One region of the Clostridium sp. MF28 genome, then DNA from elsewhere that is predicted to be linked to it. Evidence: riboswitches for the same ligand, from Rfam matches in the RefSeq annotation. Region 1 holds a riboswitch; each other region holds the start of a gene.
The links. A riboswitch is a leader RNA that binds a small molecule or an ion and turns the genes downstream of it on or off. The one in region 1 is predicted to bind cyclic di-GMP.
Positions count from the first base shown of each region.

Region 2: another riboswitch for cyclic di-GMP. It lies ahead of AXY43_RS03325 (methyl-accepting chemotaxis protein); the one in region 1 lies ahead of AXY43_RS20285 (hypothetical protein).
Region 3: another riboswitch for cyclic di-GMP. It lies ahead of AXY43_RS09580 (prepilin peptidase); the one in region 1 lies ahead of AXY43_RS20285 (hypothetical protein).
Region 4: another riboswitch for cyclic di-GMP. It lies ahead of AXY43_RS17760 (response regulator); the one in region 1 lies ahead of AXY43_RS20285 (hypothetical protein).

Region 1 is NZ_CP014331.1:4,628,977-4,632,764, forward strand. It holds gene purH (bifunctional phosphoribosylaminoimidazolecarboxamide formyltransferase/IMP cyclohydrolase) at 1-34, shown strand, start outside; gene purD (phosphoribosylamine--glycine ligase) at 450-1,700, shown strand; cyclic di-GMP riboswitch class II at 1,942-2,024, shown strand; gene AXY43_RS20285 (hypothetical protein) at 2,384-2,686, shown strand; gene AXY43_RS20290 (BlaI/MecI/CopY family transcriptional regulator) at 3,429-3,788, shown strand, end outside.
Region 2 is NZ_CP014331.1:787,369-791,156, forward strand. It holds gene AXY43_RS03325 (methyl-accepting chemotaxis protein) at 1-1,373, opposite strand, end outside; cyclic di-GMP riboswitch class II at 1,499-1,582, opposite strand; gene AXY43_RS03330 (ABC-F family ATP-binding cassette domain-containing protein) at 2,009-3,556, opposite strand; gene AXY43_RS03335 (CD3324 family protein) at 3,711-3,788, opposite strand, start outside.
Region 3 is NZ_CP014331.1:2,159,967-2,163,754, reverse strand. It holds gene AXY43_RS09585 (YebC/PmpR family DNA-binding transcriptional regulator) at 752-1,489, shown strand; cyclic di-GMP riboswitch class II at 2,178-2,260, shown strand; gene AXY43_RS09580 (prepilin peptidase) at 2,499-3,251, shown strand; gene AXY43_RS09575 (GspE/PulE family protein) at 3,366-3,788, shown strand, end outside.
Region 4 is NZ_CP014331.1:4,026,774-4,030,561, forward strand. It holds gene AXY43_RS17755 (MATE family efflux transporter) at 1-1,199, shown strand, start outside; cyclic di-GMP riboswitch class I at 1,805-1,890, shown strand; gene AXY43_RS17760 (response regulator) at 1,926-2,291, shown strand; gene AXY43_RS17765 (hypothetical protein) at 2,604-2,861, shown strand; gene AXY43_RS17770 (DUF3284 domain-containing protein) at 3,239-3,646, opposite strand.

The DNA of each region.
Region 1 (3,788 bases):
GGTATTTACAGGATATAGACACTTTAAACATTAATATAAATAAGTTATTTATATTAGATGATTAACCAATAAATTATATATTGGATTGAAAATATATAATAAAAACCCTGTGTTTTTTAAAGTTAATTGTTATAGATAAACAAGTTATGAATTAGACTTATGCTTTGAAATGACTCCCACATTAGAAAGAAAGGGTACTCTTTTGTGCAGTGTTGCATCTGAGAATATGGCTGTAGGATTTCTTCATTAGAAGTTGTTCCATTTTTGCTTGTCCCAATCTTGTGTTGGGAGCATGCAGAAATGGACGCAACGTTTAATGTTAGAAATCCACAGTTATATTCTCTAAGACAACCGAAACAACAGAGTATCCTTTCTTTCGGTTGGTTATAACATAGGCTATGAGTGTATGCTGTTTATCTATAACGGAATATTATTTTGGAGGTATGTAAATGAAACTTCTTTTAATTGGTTCAGGTGGTAGAGAACATGCTTTGGCTTGGAAACTTGCAAAAAGTGAAAGGGTTGAAAAAATATTTGTTGCTCCAGGTAACGGTGGAACTGCAATTGAAAATAAATGCGAAAATGTAAACATAACTGATATTGATGAATTAATTAAATTTGCTAAAGAAGAAATTATTGACCTTACAATAGTTGGGCCAGAAGATCCTTTAACAAAGGGAATTGTTAATAAGTTTAAAACAGAAGGATTAAAGATATTTGGACCAGCTGAAAATGGAGCAATGCTTGAAGGAAGTAAAAGCTTCTCTAAAGAATTTATGAAAAAGTATGACGTTAAGACAGCAGAATACGAAACATTTACAGATGTCAATAAAGCGCTTAAATATTTAGAAGTCTGTCCTTATCCAACAGTAGTTAAAGCAGATGGTCTCGCAGCAGGAAAAGGCGTTGCTATATGTGAAACTAAAGAAGAAGCAATAGACGCAGTAAAATCTTATATGGTAGATGATATCTTCAATGGAGCAGGCCAAAAGATAGTAATTGAAGAATTCCTAGAAGGTGTTGAAGCATCAATTCTATCTATAACTGATGGGAAGACAATAATTCCGTTCATATCAGGTAAAGACCATAAGCAGATATTTGATGGAGGTAAAGGACCAAATACAGGTGGAATGGGAGTATTAGCTCCAAATCCTTATGTGACAGAAGATGTGATGAAGGATTTCGAAGAAAATATCATGGCTAAGACTTTAATTGGTATTAGAGAAGAAGGCTTTGATTATAAAGGAATAATCTTCTTTGGTATCATGATTACTGCAAAAGGAACTTACCTTTTAGAATATAATGTAAGAATGGGAGATCCTGAAACACAATCAGTTCTTTATCTAATGGAAAGTGACTTAGTAGAAGTCATTGAAGCAGCATTAAGAGAAGAACTAGATAAAACTACAATTAAGTGGAATGATGGTGTCTGCATAAATGTTGTTTTAGCATCTAAAGGATATCCAGGAGATTTTGTTAAGGGATACGAAATAACAATTGATGAAAAAGTTAAAGACAAGGTATTCTTAGCAGGGGCTAAGGCAGAAGATGGAGTTTTAAAGACTAACGGTGGAAGAGTGCTATCAGTTATTGGTCTTGGAAAAACTCTAGAAGAAGCTAGAAAAGACGCTTACGAAAATATTAAATATGTCACTTTTGAAGGAGCATATTGTAGAAGTGATATAGGAACACATAAATAAATATATATTAAAGAAATGAGCTATTAGGTATTATTATGATTTTAGTCAATAATGCTTAATAGCTTATATATATTTCAAAAATAATCCGTTATCATAATTATAAAAATATTGTAAGAATTTTAGCCAGAATTGTGAATTGTAACATATATGTTGAAATTTAAAATTGCGTCATTTTATTCGCTATTTGTTCATTGATTCCTAATTGATTGCATGTTAAAATAATCATTAAATAGGAATATTATGTATATAAGGAAACTGTGATTCGAATATTTACTTGGGCACTTTATATTCGATGAGTTAATAGTGCAACCGACCTTTTTATTAAGGTCGGTCTTTTTTTGCTGGCTCAAATATAGATAAGCCAATTATAAACTATATCTAGACTATGAAATATGTACTAACTAGAAATAAGAATTATGCTTTTGTGAAATGTTTCATTAGGAATTTGATGGTTCTGATTCTTAGATTGGAAGTTGTTCCAAGTATGCTAGTTCAAAGCTTGTCTTTGAAGCTAGCATCTTGGGTGCAACTTGTAATTTTAGAATCATCCATCATAATTCCTTAGAAACTGGAACAACAGCATAATGCTTATTTCGGTGAGTTATATGCATAGGTTTAGATTTCACTTGGCATATCTATAAATAAGTATATAGATAATAAATTAAAATTGAGGTGCAATCTTTATGTTATTTTTTAATAGGTTAAAGAAATATGATGAACATGGGTTTGATTCAAAAGGAATTCATAAAAACGGTACAAAATTTAATGAAGAGGGTTTTGATAAAAAAGGGGTTCATAAAAATGGCACATATTTTAATACAGAAGGTTACAATATAGACGGGTACGATAAATATGGATATGATAAAGAAGGATATAATAGTGGAGGATATGACAGACAAGGATATAACAAGATGGGATATAATATAAAAGGATATGATAGGCAAGGGGAATTTTTAGAAACGAGATATAAATGGAAAGTGAAATAGAAAATAAAAATTTCTATATATTAATTCAATAATATATAATGCAAAAATAATTCTTCATAAAATTTCTAAAAATATTGCAATAATTCTAAGCATAATTGTGAAATGTGCATTGTGAATTGCAACATATATGTTTATTTAGTAGATTTATGAAAAATTCATTTGAAACAACTAATGCAGGGGGATCTTCTCGCGCATGTTCTAAACTTCATTAGGACAAGCAAAAGGAGACCAGCCCTGCATTAACTGTTTTTAACAGCTTATTTTTATGTACTCTTAGTTTTAATATAGATAACACAATCATAAACTATACTTGAACTAGGAAATGTTTTCTAAATAGAAATGAGTAATATATTTTTGTGGAATGTTTCATTGGTAATTTTGATGGATGTGATTCTTTGGCTATAAGTTGTTCCAAATGTGCTAGTTCAAAGCCTGTTCTTTGAGGCTAGCACTTTGGGTGCAACTTTATAGCCTTAGAATCACCCATCAGAATTACCTAGAAACTGGAACAAAAATATGTTATTCATTTCGGCGAGTTATATGCATAAGTTCAGGTCTTAGTCTATTTATTTATATTACAAGAATTCTAGGCATAATTGTGAATTGTGAATTGTAACAAACATATGCTAATAAGTTTTTTATTAAAAATTCATAGGAATATATTGACATGAAATTCTACAAGGTGTAGTATAAAAACATGAATACTACACCTTGTAGAATTATATAGAGGAGATGATTGAATATGAAGTTAGGGAAGATATCTGACGCTGAAATGGAGATAATGAAAATAATATGGAAAAAGAATGATCAAATTACTACAGCTGAGATTCTAGACGAGCTTCCAAAAGAAAATTCATGGAAGGTAACAACAATAATGACGCTGATATCAAGATTAACTGAAAAGGGAATTTTGAGTGTAACTAAAGTAGGAAAGTTAAATAATTATTTTCCTAAAATTACGGAAGAAGAATATAAGGCTATTCAAACTGATAATTTCTTAGAAGATATGCATAAGGGATCAGTTAAAAACTTTATGGCAACATTGTTTAATAATAAGAAAATAAGTAATAAGGATATTGCAGAGTTGAAAGAATGGCTCAAA
Region 2 (3,788 bases), 2.3 Mb from region 1:
CTATTGGTTTTGTTTTGTACATCATTAATAATTCCAGCTATTTCTTTAGTTGCCTCTTGTGATTGTTCTGCTAACTTTCTAATTTCTTCCGCTACTACACTAAAACCTTTCCCGGCTTCCCCAGCCCTTGCAGATTCTATTGCCGCATTTAATGCTAGAAGATTTGTTTGCTCTGATATACCTTGGATTGTATCAAGTATTTGTCCAATTTTCACTGATTTCTCTTCAAGCTCGCTTATAATATGCGATGTTTCACTAGTCTTTTTCTCTATTATTTCCATTTGGTTCATTGCCTTCACTACAGCCTCTTCGCCAGCATTTGCTGATATTTTTGCCTTATCTGTTAACGATGAAACAGATTTTGTATTTTCAGATACTACATTTATCTTATTAGATATGTTTTCAACCACTTTGTTTGTACTATTAGCAAAAGAAAATTGCTCATCTGCTCCATGTGCCATTGTTGTTACTGCGGATGCAACTAGATTTGATGCATCTGCTGATTGCTCAGCACTTGCTGTAAGCTCTTCAGATGATAATACTAACTGCTCAGATGTATTTCCTAATTGTTTTATTAGTTCAATAATGTTTTTGGTCATCTTATCTATCGCATTACTTACAACACCAAATTCACTCTTATCATTAAGACTTTCTTCTTTTATCTTTACAGAAAAATCACCTTGTGATAAAGAACCCATGTATACTACAAAGTCATTTAATCTCTTTGTGATACGTTTTGTTATTAGTATTCCTAATAAAATTGCTAATATTGAAGCTATAATAACAATACTTATAAATGTTGCTGTTGCAATTTTTAAATTTGCTTTATCCTGAGCGTTTATTTTTTCAGCAATTTGTCTATTATGTTCTCCAAGTTCAACTAAATCAGCTAAGAAAGTATCAGCATATGATTCAACGTTTTTCTCATAGTATTCGTACGCTTCTTGATTTTTGTTTTCAATGGCTAAATCTAGTGCGACTTTTCTTCCTTCCCTATATTTAGCTAAATTACTATCAATCTTACTGATCTTATCAGCCTCAAAATCATCTAATTTCATTTTTTTATAAAGAGCCATATAGTTGTTAAATTCTTCAGCACGAGTATTTATATCTTTTGTTAAATTACTATTTTCATTTTTATCAGTAGTTACCATAATTCTAAAAATGTCAGCTGATATAGCCCTTGCATGCACTCTAGACTCACTAAGCCATTCACTAGATAGCAGTCTTTCACTATACATGACCTCCATACTTTTACTAGACGTTTGTAAAAAATAGTAACCGGTTATTCCAACTGCAAATAATCCTACTAAAGAGCAAATTATAAGCATCGCTAATTTTCTACCTACCTTTAAATTATTAAGCCACGTCATTTTATTGTCCCCCTTATCTTAATACTAGGATCTTAAATATAATTTCATTATTACAATATATTTATTAAAATGATTAATAAAAAATAAAAAACCAACAAAAACTTAATATGTTTATGGATTACTAAGTTTTAATTGGTCGGTTGCACAACTAGCTCCAAATTCTCAAAGTGCCCAGATATAGAGAATTTTTCATCGCTTCCAATTGTTCTATTTTTTATAAATACACTTACCTAATATATAGAAATATTATCATATTCATGCAAAAAAATCAATAATGCTTAATATAAATTGTCGAAATTTATTCCATTAGCTTCCGATTATACTATTCTTATTTACAGTAGAAAATTTTTAATTATACGAAACTTCCCTGTACAACCATATCAATTCACTAGTTCTCCTTAAATTAATGCATCTCAACTAATAAGTACTTTTCTAAGATTCAAGAATGAAAAAAACTACGCAGAATCAAAATTAATTCGACTTAGGATTTTTTCATAATTTTATTTACCAATAAATCACAAATAAATGCTATATATAAATAGGACGAACCTTAAAAATAGATACTAAACGCTCTATTTTTAAGGTTTCTTTTTATACATTCTTATAGAATTACATCCGCAATGTAATATTATTTTCTAAAGCACCCCCCATTCTTCACAGTTCCATATATCTGTAGCAATATCTTTATAAAATTCCGATTCATGACATACTAAAATCATGCTTCCTTCATATTCTTTTAACGCACGCTTTAGTTCATTTTTAGCATTAATATCTAGGTGATTTGTTGGTTCATCTAATACTAATACATTTGTATATTCATTAATAAGTTTGCATAACCTGACTTTGGCTTGCTCTCCTCCGCTTAATATATTAATGGGGCTATCTATATGCTGCCTTGTTAATCCACACCTAGCCAATTCTCTTCTTACCTCCGTTTGAGTTAGGTGAGGAAACTCACTCCAAACATCATATAAAACTGAATTAGTGCTATTCCATGCAATTTCCTGCTCAAAATATCCTATTTTTCTATGCTCACTTAAAGTAATTTCACCATTTATAGGTTTTAGCATTCCAAGTAAGGTTTTTAGCAGAGTAGTCTTTCCTAATCCATTAGCTCCTGTTACTGCAATTTTTTGTCCTCTTTTCATTTTTAAGTTTAAAGGTTTGCTTAAAGGTCTGTTATATCCGATAATCAAGTTGCTTACTTCAAGGATTATACTTTCTGGCATTTTTACAGTTTTAAAATTAAAATGAGGTTTTATAATTTCTTTTTTTATTTCTATTCTTTCAATCTTATTAAGTTTCTTTTCTCTTGATTTAGCTTGCTTTGAAGTTGAGGCTCTTGCTTTATTTTTTCTTATATAATCTTCAAGCTTTTCTATTTCATTTTGTTGTTCTTTATATTCAATCAATCTCTGTTCTTTTCGTATTTCGTATAGTTTAATAAAATAATCATAATTCCCTTCATATCTTGTTAATACTTTGTGCTCAAGATGATAAACTACGTTTACTACATTATTTAAAAAAGCATTATCATGTGATATTAATATAAATGCATTTTCATAATTTGCTAGATAATTCTTAAGCCATTCAATATGCTCTTCATCCAAATGATTAGTCGGCTCATCCAGTAATAAAATATCTGGCTTTTGCAAAAGTAATTTAGCGAGTAAAATCTTAGTTCTTTGCCCGCCACTTAAAGTTGAAACATCTTTATCCAAAAGTTCCTTAATTCCAAGACCTACTGCAGTTGCCTGTATTTTAGAATTAATGCTATAGAAATCATTTTTATCTAATATTTCTTGCATAATAGCAATTTTATTTAAAGATTTTTCCATATCCTTCTCACTCATATTTTGAAGATCAATATATAAACTATTAATTTTACTTTCTATATTAAATAAATTAGCAAATGCTTCTTTTAAGAAATTTAATGCATCAATTCCTTCTTTCAAATCAACCAATTGATCCATATAACCAATGCTGAATTTATTATTCCACTCAATAGTACCTTTATCTGGTAATATCTGATCAGTAATAATTTTCATCAAAGTCGATTTTCCTTCTCCATTAGCACCAATAAGTCCAATATGCTCTCCTTTTAATAACCTAAAAGATACATCATTAAATAATATTCTATCGCCAAATGAATGACTCATGTTTTCAATTGTTAAAATACTCATATTCTACATCTCCTTGTGTCCTCATAATAAATGATATCATCATGTAATATGAAGACCAAGTTTAAGAATAAATCTGTAATGTTTATAATCATACTGAAAAAAGGCATATTCTTCATAGTAATGACTGTGAAAAATATGCCTTTTCTCTTATATTTTAAGTAGAATTTTTTTGTTTCCTTATTATTCTTCTAATACTACCTTCAGTTAAAAAATACTGTTCAGCTAAAATTTT
Region 3 (3,788 bases), 2.5 Mb from region 1:
TCGACTCACATTCGTTCACTGAGTAAGCGATTCTCACCAAATCAAAGATTTGGGTTCTCTGCTTAAGAACCTTTAACAGCTCATTTTCAAATGTTTTCTCCACAAATATATTTATGATTTCTAACGAAAGATAATCATTTATATATAGTAAATATGGAAATATGTTCACAGAATAAGTCTAATTAATAATTGCGATGTCTATAGTTACGTATTTAAAGCTCAACGAGATACTTCGTAAAAGAATGAGAATACAAGCTAATTATAAAATTTATTATTCATAATTAACTACTACTGGAGGTTTTTATTTCAAAGTGAAAATGTAGTTTTAGCAATAAATTTTCTATAACATAGAACTTAGGTTTATATATGCTATAATGATAAATTTTCATTTAAATTCTAATGGATTAGATCCAAAATTGTGTTAAAAAGCTAGAGACTTGGCTGTAATATAATGTTATATTTTAATAAAGCTTATAGAGAATTATTTGGTGATAGGATAATTGTGAACTTATGTAAAATGTGGTATAATAGCTGTTGGATTTTGTATTTTAAAGAAAAAATAATTAATTAAATGAATAACTTGTAATAAGAATCGGTACAAATAGATATTATATATATTGTTAACATGAATCTATATTTAAAACTTTAGTAAGTTAAGAGCTAAAATAAGATCAAGATTTAGGGACTTAATTGCAATATATATTTATAAAAATAGAGATAATTATTACGAATAAAGTAAGGAGGAAAACATATGTCAGGACACTCAAAGTGGCATAACATTCAAGCAAAAAAGGGCAAGACAGATGCAAAAAGAGGTAAGATTTTTACTAAGATAGGTAAAGAAATTGTGATGGCTGTTAAAAATGGTGGAGCTAACCAGGATATAAATGCAAAATTAAGAGATGTAGTTGCAAAAGCCAAGGCAGCAAACATGCCTAATGATACTATTTCAAAAGCAATTAAAAAGGCATCTGGGGAATTATCATCAGTTAATTATGAAAATATAGTTTATGAAGGTTATGGACCTAGTGGAGTAGCTGTAATAGTTGAAACTCTTACTGATAATAAAAATAGATCTGCTGGAAATGTAAGAAGTGCATTTACAAAAGGCGGCGGAAACATGGGTACATCAGGTTGTGTATCATTTATGTTCCAAGAAAAAGGCGAAATTGTCATTGAAAAAGAAGATAAAGATGAAGATGAATTAATGATGATTGCTTTGGATGCTGGTGCAGAAGATTTCGCATCAGAAGAAGAAGTATTTGTAGTAACAACTGCACCTGAAGAGTTCGGAATAGTTAGAGAAGCATTAGAAGCACAAGGCATTGAATTCTTAGAAGCTTCAGTTAAGATGATTCCAGATACATACACAGCAATAGATGAAGCAGATGCTAAGAAGTTCCAAAAGATGTTAGACTTACTTGATGACGATGATGACGTTCAAGAAGTATACCACAACGCTGAATTCCCTGAAGGATGGGATGAGTAAAATATTTTAAGTTACTGTAAAAGTGCAAAATCACTGGATAATAATATATTTATTAAAATAATAACACTTTCAATATTGATATGCATAGTTAATTGATATTGGAGGTGTTTTTTTTGCCCACCTGTAGATTTATTAACTGTAAAAGAAAAGGATAGCTTGGCTGGTACAACAGCTATCCCTAAACGGTTGTTATATTTATTAATAGAAGGATAAATAATTAGTAAGAAATTATCTTACAAAGTTATTATAACAAACAATTATTACAAAATTATATTGAAAATGTTAATTGAGTATAAATGTTTTCTTAAATAAAATTAAGGAGTGGTAAACAATTAAAGAAATAAAACGCATTTTCTTGTAAATTCAATTTTCTAATTCTTTTTAGATTGGAAACTAACATCTTTTGGTGTAGATATGTAAAACATGATTAACAATATTATTCAATAGTTGTAAAAAAATTGTAAACATGGTATTATGGAATAGAAATATATATGGCAATTATTCTAAAATTTTATATGAAAAGTGACAAAAATGTAGGACTATAAGTAAATAATTGCTAATAATATTAGAAGAAAAAAGTTTTAAACAAGATAGACCAATTAATGATCATTATGGTATAATTACTATGGCATATATTGGCTATATTTAATATGTTATGTAAGAAATAAAAGAGACAGCAAGTATATTTTGTTATAAGGAAACTTTGATCCATATATTTTAATTGGGCACTTTATATATGGTGAGTTAGTAGTGCAACCGACCTTTATATTTTATAAAGGCCGGTTTTTATATTTTTTTAAAGAATTTGTAATATACTTGCAAATACAGTGGAGATATATTGAAGAGGTACTTTAGCTACTATGATTAAAATAAGAGAATGAATTTTTATTATCTTAATATAATTTTGATTAAATATTTTTGAAAAAATGAGAATAAAATACAAATTTGCTCACAACAACGTTTACAAAAAAGTTAAATAATATTAAAATATACAATGAGAGGTGATTTTTTGGACTATGCATTAATATGTATTTTAGGACTAGTTATAGGCAGTTTTTTAAATGTTTGTATTTATAGAATTCCTATAGAAAAATCAATTGCATTCCCACCATCCCATTGTACAACCTGTAAACATAACTTAAATCCACTAGATCTAGTGCCTGTATTTAGCTATATATTTCTTAGAGGAAGATGTAGGTATTGTGGTGAAAAAATCTCTATAAGATATCCTATTATAGAAATCTTAAATGGATTGTTGTATTTAATTGTGTATGTAAAGTTTGGATTAGATCTGATTACCTTAAAATATTGTATTTTGGTATCTCTTTTAATCGCAATTAGTGCTATAGATTTCGATACTCAGTTTGTATTTACAAGCACCACGATTTTTGGAGGAATAGTTGGCATTTTATTTATATTATTACAGTATGTTTTATATAAGAATAATGTTCTAGATTTAATTCTGGGAGGAATACTAGGAGCAATAATCATAGGACTAATAGTGTTTTTAACAAGAGGAATGGGCGAAGGTGATATTGAAATTGCCGCTGTGTGTGGATTGTTCCTAGGAATTAAAGGAATTTTATTAGGCTTATTTCTAGCAATTGTGCTAGGTGGAATAATAGGAATAATTGTTTTGATACTAAAATTAAAGAAGGCAAAAGAAAAAATAGCATTTGGGCCTTTTGTAGCAATAGGAAGTTTAATTTCAATGCTCTACGGGGCGGAAATATTAAAAATTTACTGGAATTTGTTAATGTGAAGATACACTTTTTTACAATAACTTTACTTGTGAAAATCGAATAGCAAACTTATACTAAATATAAGGTGTTATACCGCATTTTATATATAATTCATAGGAAAGGTGAGACTCAGAATGGCAACTGAAAAAAGAAGACTAGGTAACATTCTTGTAAATGCGGGAAAAATTACAGGATATCAATTGCAAGAAGCATTAAAGTCTCAGAGGACACTAGGGAAGAAGCTAGGAGAAATACTACTCGATAGTAAGATTATAACTGAAGAAGATATAATAGAAGCAATAGAACAACAGACAGGAATTAAAAAAGTAGATTTAAATACAATAAATTTTGATAAAAAAGCTATAAGTATAATTCCTAAAAATTTATGTGATAAATATAATCTGATACCATTCGGATTTGAAAAGAATAAAATAAAGGTTACGTTATCAGATCCCTTAAATATATATGCAATAGATGACGTTGCAATATCTACTGGGTTTGAAATAGAATCATACATATCAAAGAAAGACGATATAAAAAAGTTTATAGAAATATAT
Region 4 (3,788 bases), 600 kb from region 1:
TGATACTGGCATTACCATTTTCATTAGTATTAATGGCAATTGGACAAATGTTTGGAGTAGGTTCTGGAACATATATATCAAGACTTTTAGGTGAAGGCAATACAGACAATACCCGAAAAGTTAGTTCTATTAACTTTTGGTCATCAATGCTTATGGGTATTATTCTTATGATGATATGTCTGCCTTTTTTATCCTCTATTTTGCCGCTTTTAGGAGCAAGTGGCGAAACGTTACAATATACAAGAAATTTTGTTATGGTACTTGTTATTGGAGCTCCAATTATCATTGTTAATATGGCGCTTGACGCAGCTGTACGTGCAGAGGGTGCATCCACTATTTCTATGACTGGTACCATAGCAGGTATTATTATTAATATAATACTTAATCCCTTTTTCATTTTCGTTCTAAATATGAATGTTATGGGATCAGCACTAGCCTCTGTTTGTGGTAATATAGTTTCCGTTTTGTATTTTATATATTATTTGCAAAAGAAGAGTACTGTTCAGAGCTTGTCAATTAAGGACTTTAAACCAAGTAAAGAAATTTATGGTGAGATTTTTAAGGTTGGAGTTTCAGCTTTATTAATGAGTGGATTTTTTGTTATCATAAGCCTGCTATTCAATAATTATTCTATGATTTATGGAGATAGTGTTGTGGCGGGATTTGGAATCGCACAAAGAGTTGTCCAAATTGTAGATTGTATTGGTATGGGCTTTGCAATGGGAGTTGTACCACTAATTGCATTTGCTTACTCTGCAAATAACCAAAAGCGTCTCATGGAAATTGTTAAGAAAACTATATTGTATATGCTTGGTTTAACATTAACTTTAGGAGCAGTTCTATTTGCACTCAGGTTACAGATTATTGGCATCTTCAGTATTGATCCTAATGTTATTGCCATTGGTCAAATAACCCTTATAGCTCAACTTTCCTCAACTGTTTTTGCTGCCCTATGTGAATTTTTTACTGGAATTTTTCAAGCTCAAGGTGATGGTGTGAAATCAAATATTATGGCCGCGGTGAGGGGTGTTTTATTTGTACCTATTCTGATTGTAGGAAACTTGCTATTTGCTGTTAATGGTGTTATTTGGGCTATGACAGCTACAGAAGGACTCTCATGTCTCATAGGAATTGCCTTATGGCTTGGAATTAGACGAAAAAGTTTACTAGAAATTTCTATGAATAAACAGATAAGTTAAATTAAACATAACTTTTTAGCCTAAGCGAAGATGAGTGGAATGGTGGATTTAGAATTCAGATAGTGGTTATGAAAGTATGCTTTATTAAGTACTAAAGGGACTTTTCTGAATATAATTAATTAAAAATCCTCTGACTGTAGATTCATATAGTTAGAGGATTTAGTTTTTTACATATTTTGATATAGATAAGTATTACTTTATCTTAAAATAAAATAGCCCCTAAAGTGAAGGGGCTAGTGAATAGGTTAAAATAAAAAAAGATTATGAATGGAGAGTAACTAAATGAGAAACAAATAACATTCAAGAGGTTTCTTTTAATTATATGAAGGCTAACATCAAATAATTCTAAATAGTAATAGATAATTCTTCGCACTTCAATTAAGGAGTGAAAAATATAGCTTATTGCTGAGTATATTAAGAAAAAGAATTATTATGAAAAGTTTAAAACTTAGTGAAATGTAACGATAATAATTGTATAAAAAGTAGATAAATGCTAATTAGGATAATAATCTATGGAAGTTTAACAATACTACATTAACAATAAACGTTAGATAAGCAAAATAAAGTTTTTATTTAAAAGTACGATATATTTAATGTTAAATTTAATATTAAATTGGCAAAGCAGTTGAAAAACTGTGACGCAAAGCTAGAGGGCCTTTTCCTTTTGAAAGGATGGCAGCCAGTTGCAAGTCTTTGCCTATTTGAAATGAATAGGAGGAAAATGAAATGAATGACAAAATTTTAATTTGTGATGATGCTAGATTTATGAGAGTTACTTTAAAGAATTCCTTAGAAAAAGAAGGATATCAAGTAGTTGATGAGGCAGAAAATGGAGAAGTGTTGATTGAAAAATATAAGCAATTAAATCCTGATTTAATACTAATGGATATTACAATGCCTGTAATGGATGGAATTAGTGCACTATCATCAATTATGGAGATTAATCCTAATGCGAAGGTGATTATATGTTCTGCAATGGGACAAGGCGATATTGTTATTAAAGCCATAAAAACTGGAGCCAAAGATTTCATTGTTAAACCATTTAGAAATGAAAGATTAATACAATCAGTCAGAAGAGTTTTGGAAAACTGATTTCCCAATGTACATATTTAAGGTAAATATCACGCTAACGTATCACATTGTTTATAAATAAGAGTGTGATTTTTTATTATGTAATGCAAAAGATTTGAAAAAACTAGTATAGAGCATACTAGTTTTTTTCGGTTAAATTAGCTCACATGCTGCCTAATATTTTGAGTTTATTGGGACAGATTTATATCGTTTAATACTATTAATTTATTAGTTATTTTTTTTTAACAATATATTAAGAAATGATTAAGATGTTTGACAAAGAACTGACAAGAAAAAATAATAGTATATTCATAGGAAGGGAGTTTGATATTTATGTTAAGAGAAATTGAAGAATTAAAAATTAAAGATAAAATTACAATAGAAGACAAACAAATGCTTAGAAAAGCACTAGATGGCATAAAGGGATGGAAGTTCAATCCGGTTGCAGTAATTACAAATGGAATTGAAGATTATTATTTTATATGTAGAGTAAAAACAGTAATAAAAGATTTACAAATGAAGATGGCAAAAGTATATATTAAAATACAAGAGGGGAGTAACCCTAGACTGTTGGCAATAGAAGAAATATAATAATTCAAATACATGAATAAATAAAAGCGGAAATAAATTTATATCTATAATGTATAGAAAAGCAATTTCTAAGTAAAAACTGGAGATTAGATTAGTAAATAAATATATAAAATAGATATTACAATATCAACAAGTTTTCGAGATAGGCTATGTGATAAAACTAGTCCTATCTTATTTTTATGTGTATTTTAGGCACACTGATAATTTGTAAATAGATACTGCAGCTTAATAAAGTTTTTTTATTCCTAATTCACTTAGTATAAAAGTGGAGAATATATGAATTATAAAAAGCATTGTCATTAAAAGTTAAAGTAGTTTTTATTAGAAACAATTTATTAATGACAATGCTTTCTATATGAAAGATTAAAATATGTTGATTAGGAAGCTAATGATTTTTCTAAGTTCTTTATAAAAGTATTAAATTCATCAGGTTGACGTTTACCTAAAAGTAAAGAAGTTAATGCAGAATTTATTTTTCCAAATATGTTTCTATCACTTTCTATCTCAGTAAAAATGAGTTTAGTCTCATTTTCAGAAATAGGAATAAGTTGATATCTAGTTATAAAGGATTCTCTTCTATTTCTAGCAGTTATTTCGTAGATTTTATCTCTTTCAAATGCAGTTATTTCAACCCTAAATCTTTTATTCTTCTTTTGCTTAGAATAGGTTCCAACAGCTCTTTTTTCTTTAAAGTCAGGAAAGTTTGCCTTTGCAGATTTTACAAAAGTATTAAATATTTTCTTACAAGAGTGATTAATTATAGATTCGGTAGTAAATGTTTTCAAATTGAATACCCCCTATGCAACTAAATTATAATACCAATTATATACTATAAAATTCAATTTTCAAGTTAACATTAGATCAAAATTATATAGTTAAGTGATATTATAGTAAAATTATAATAACTTCTATATCATTAATTCTAAA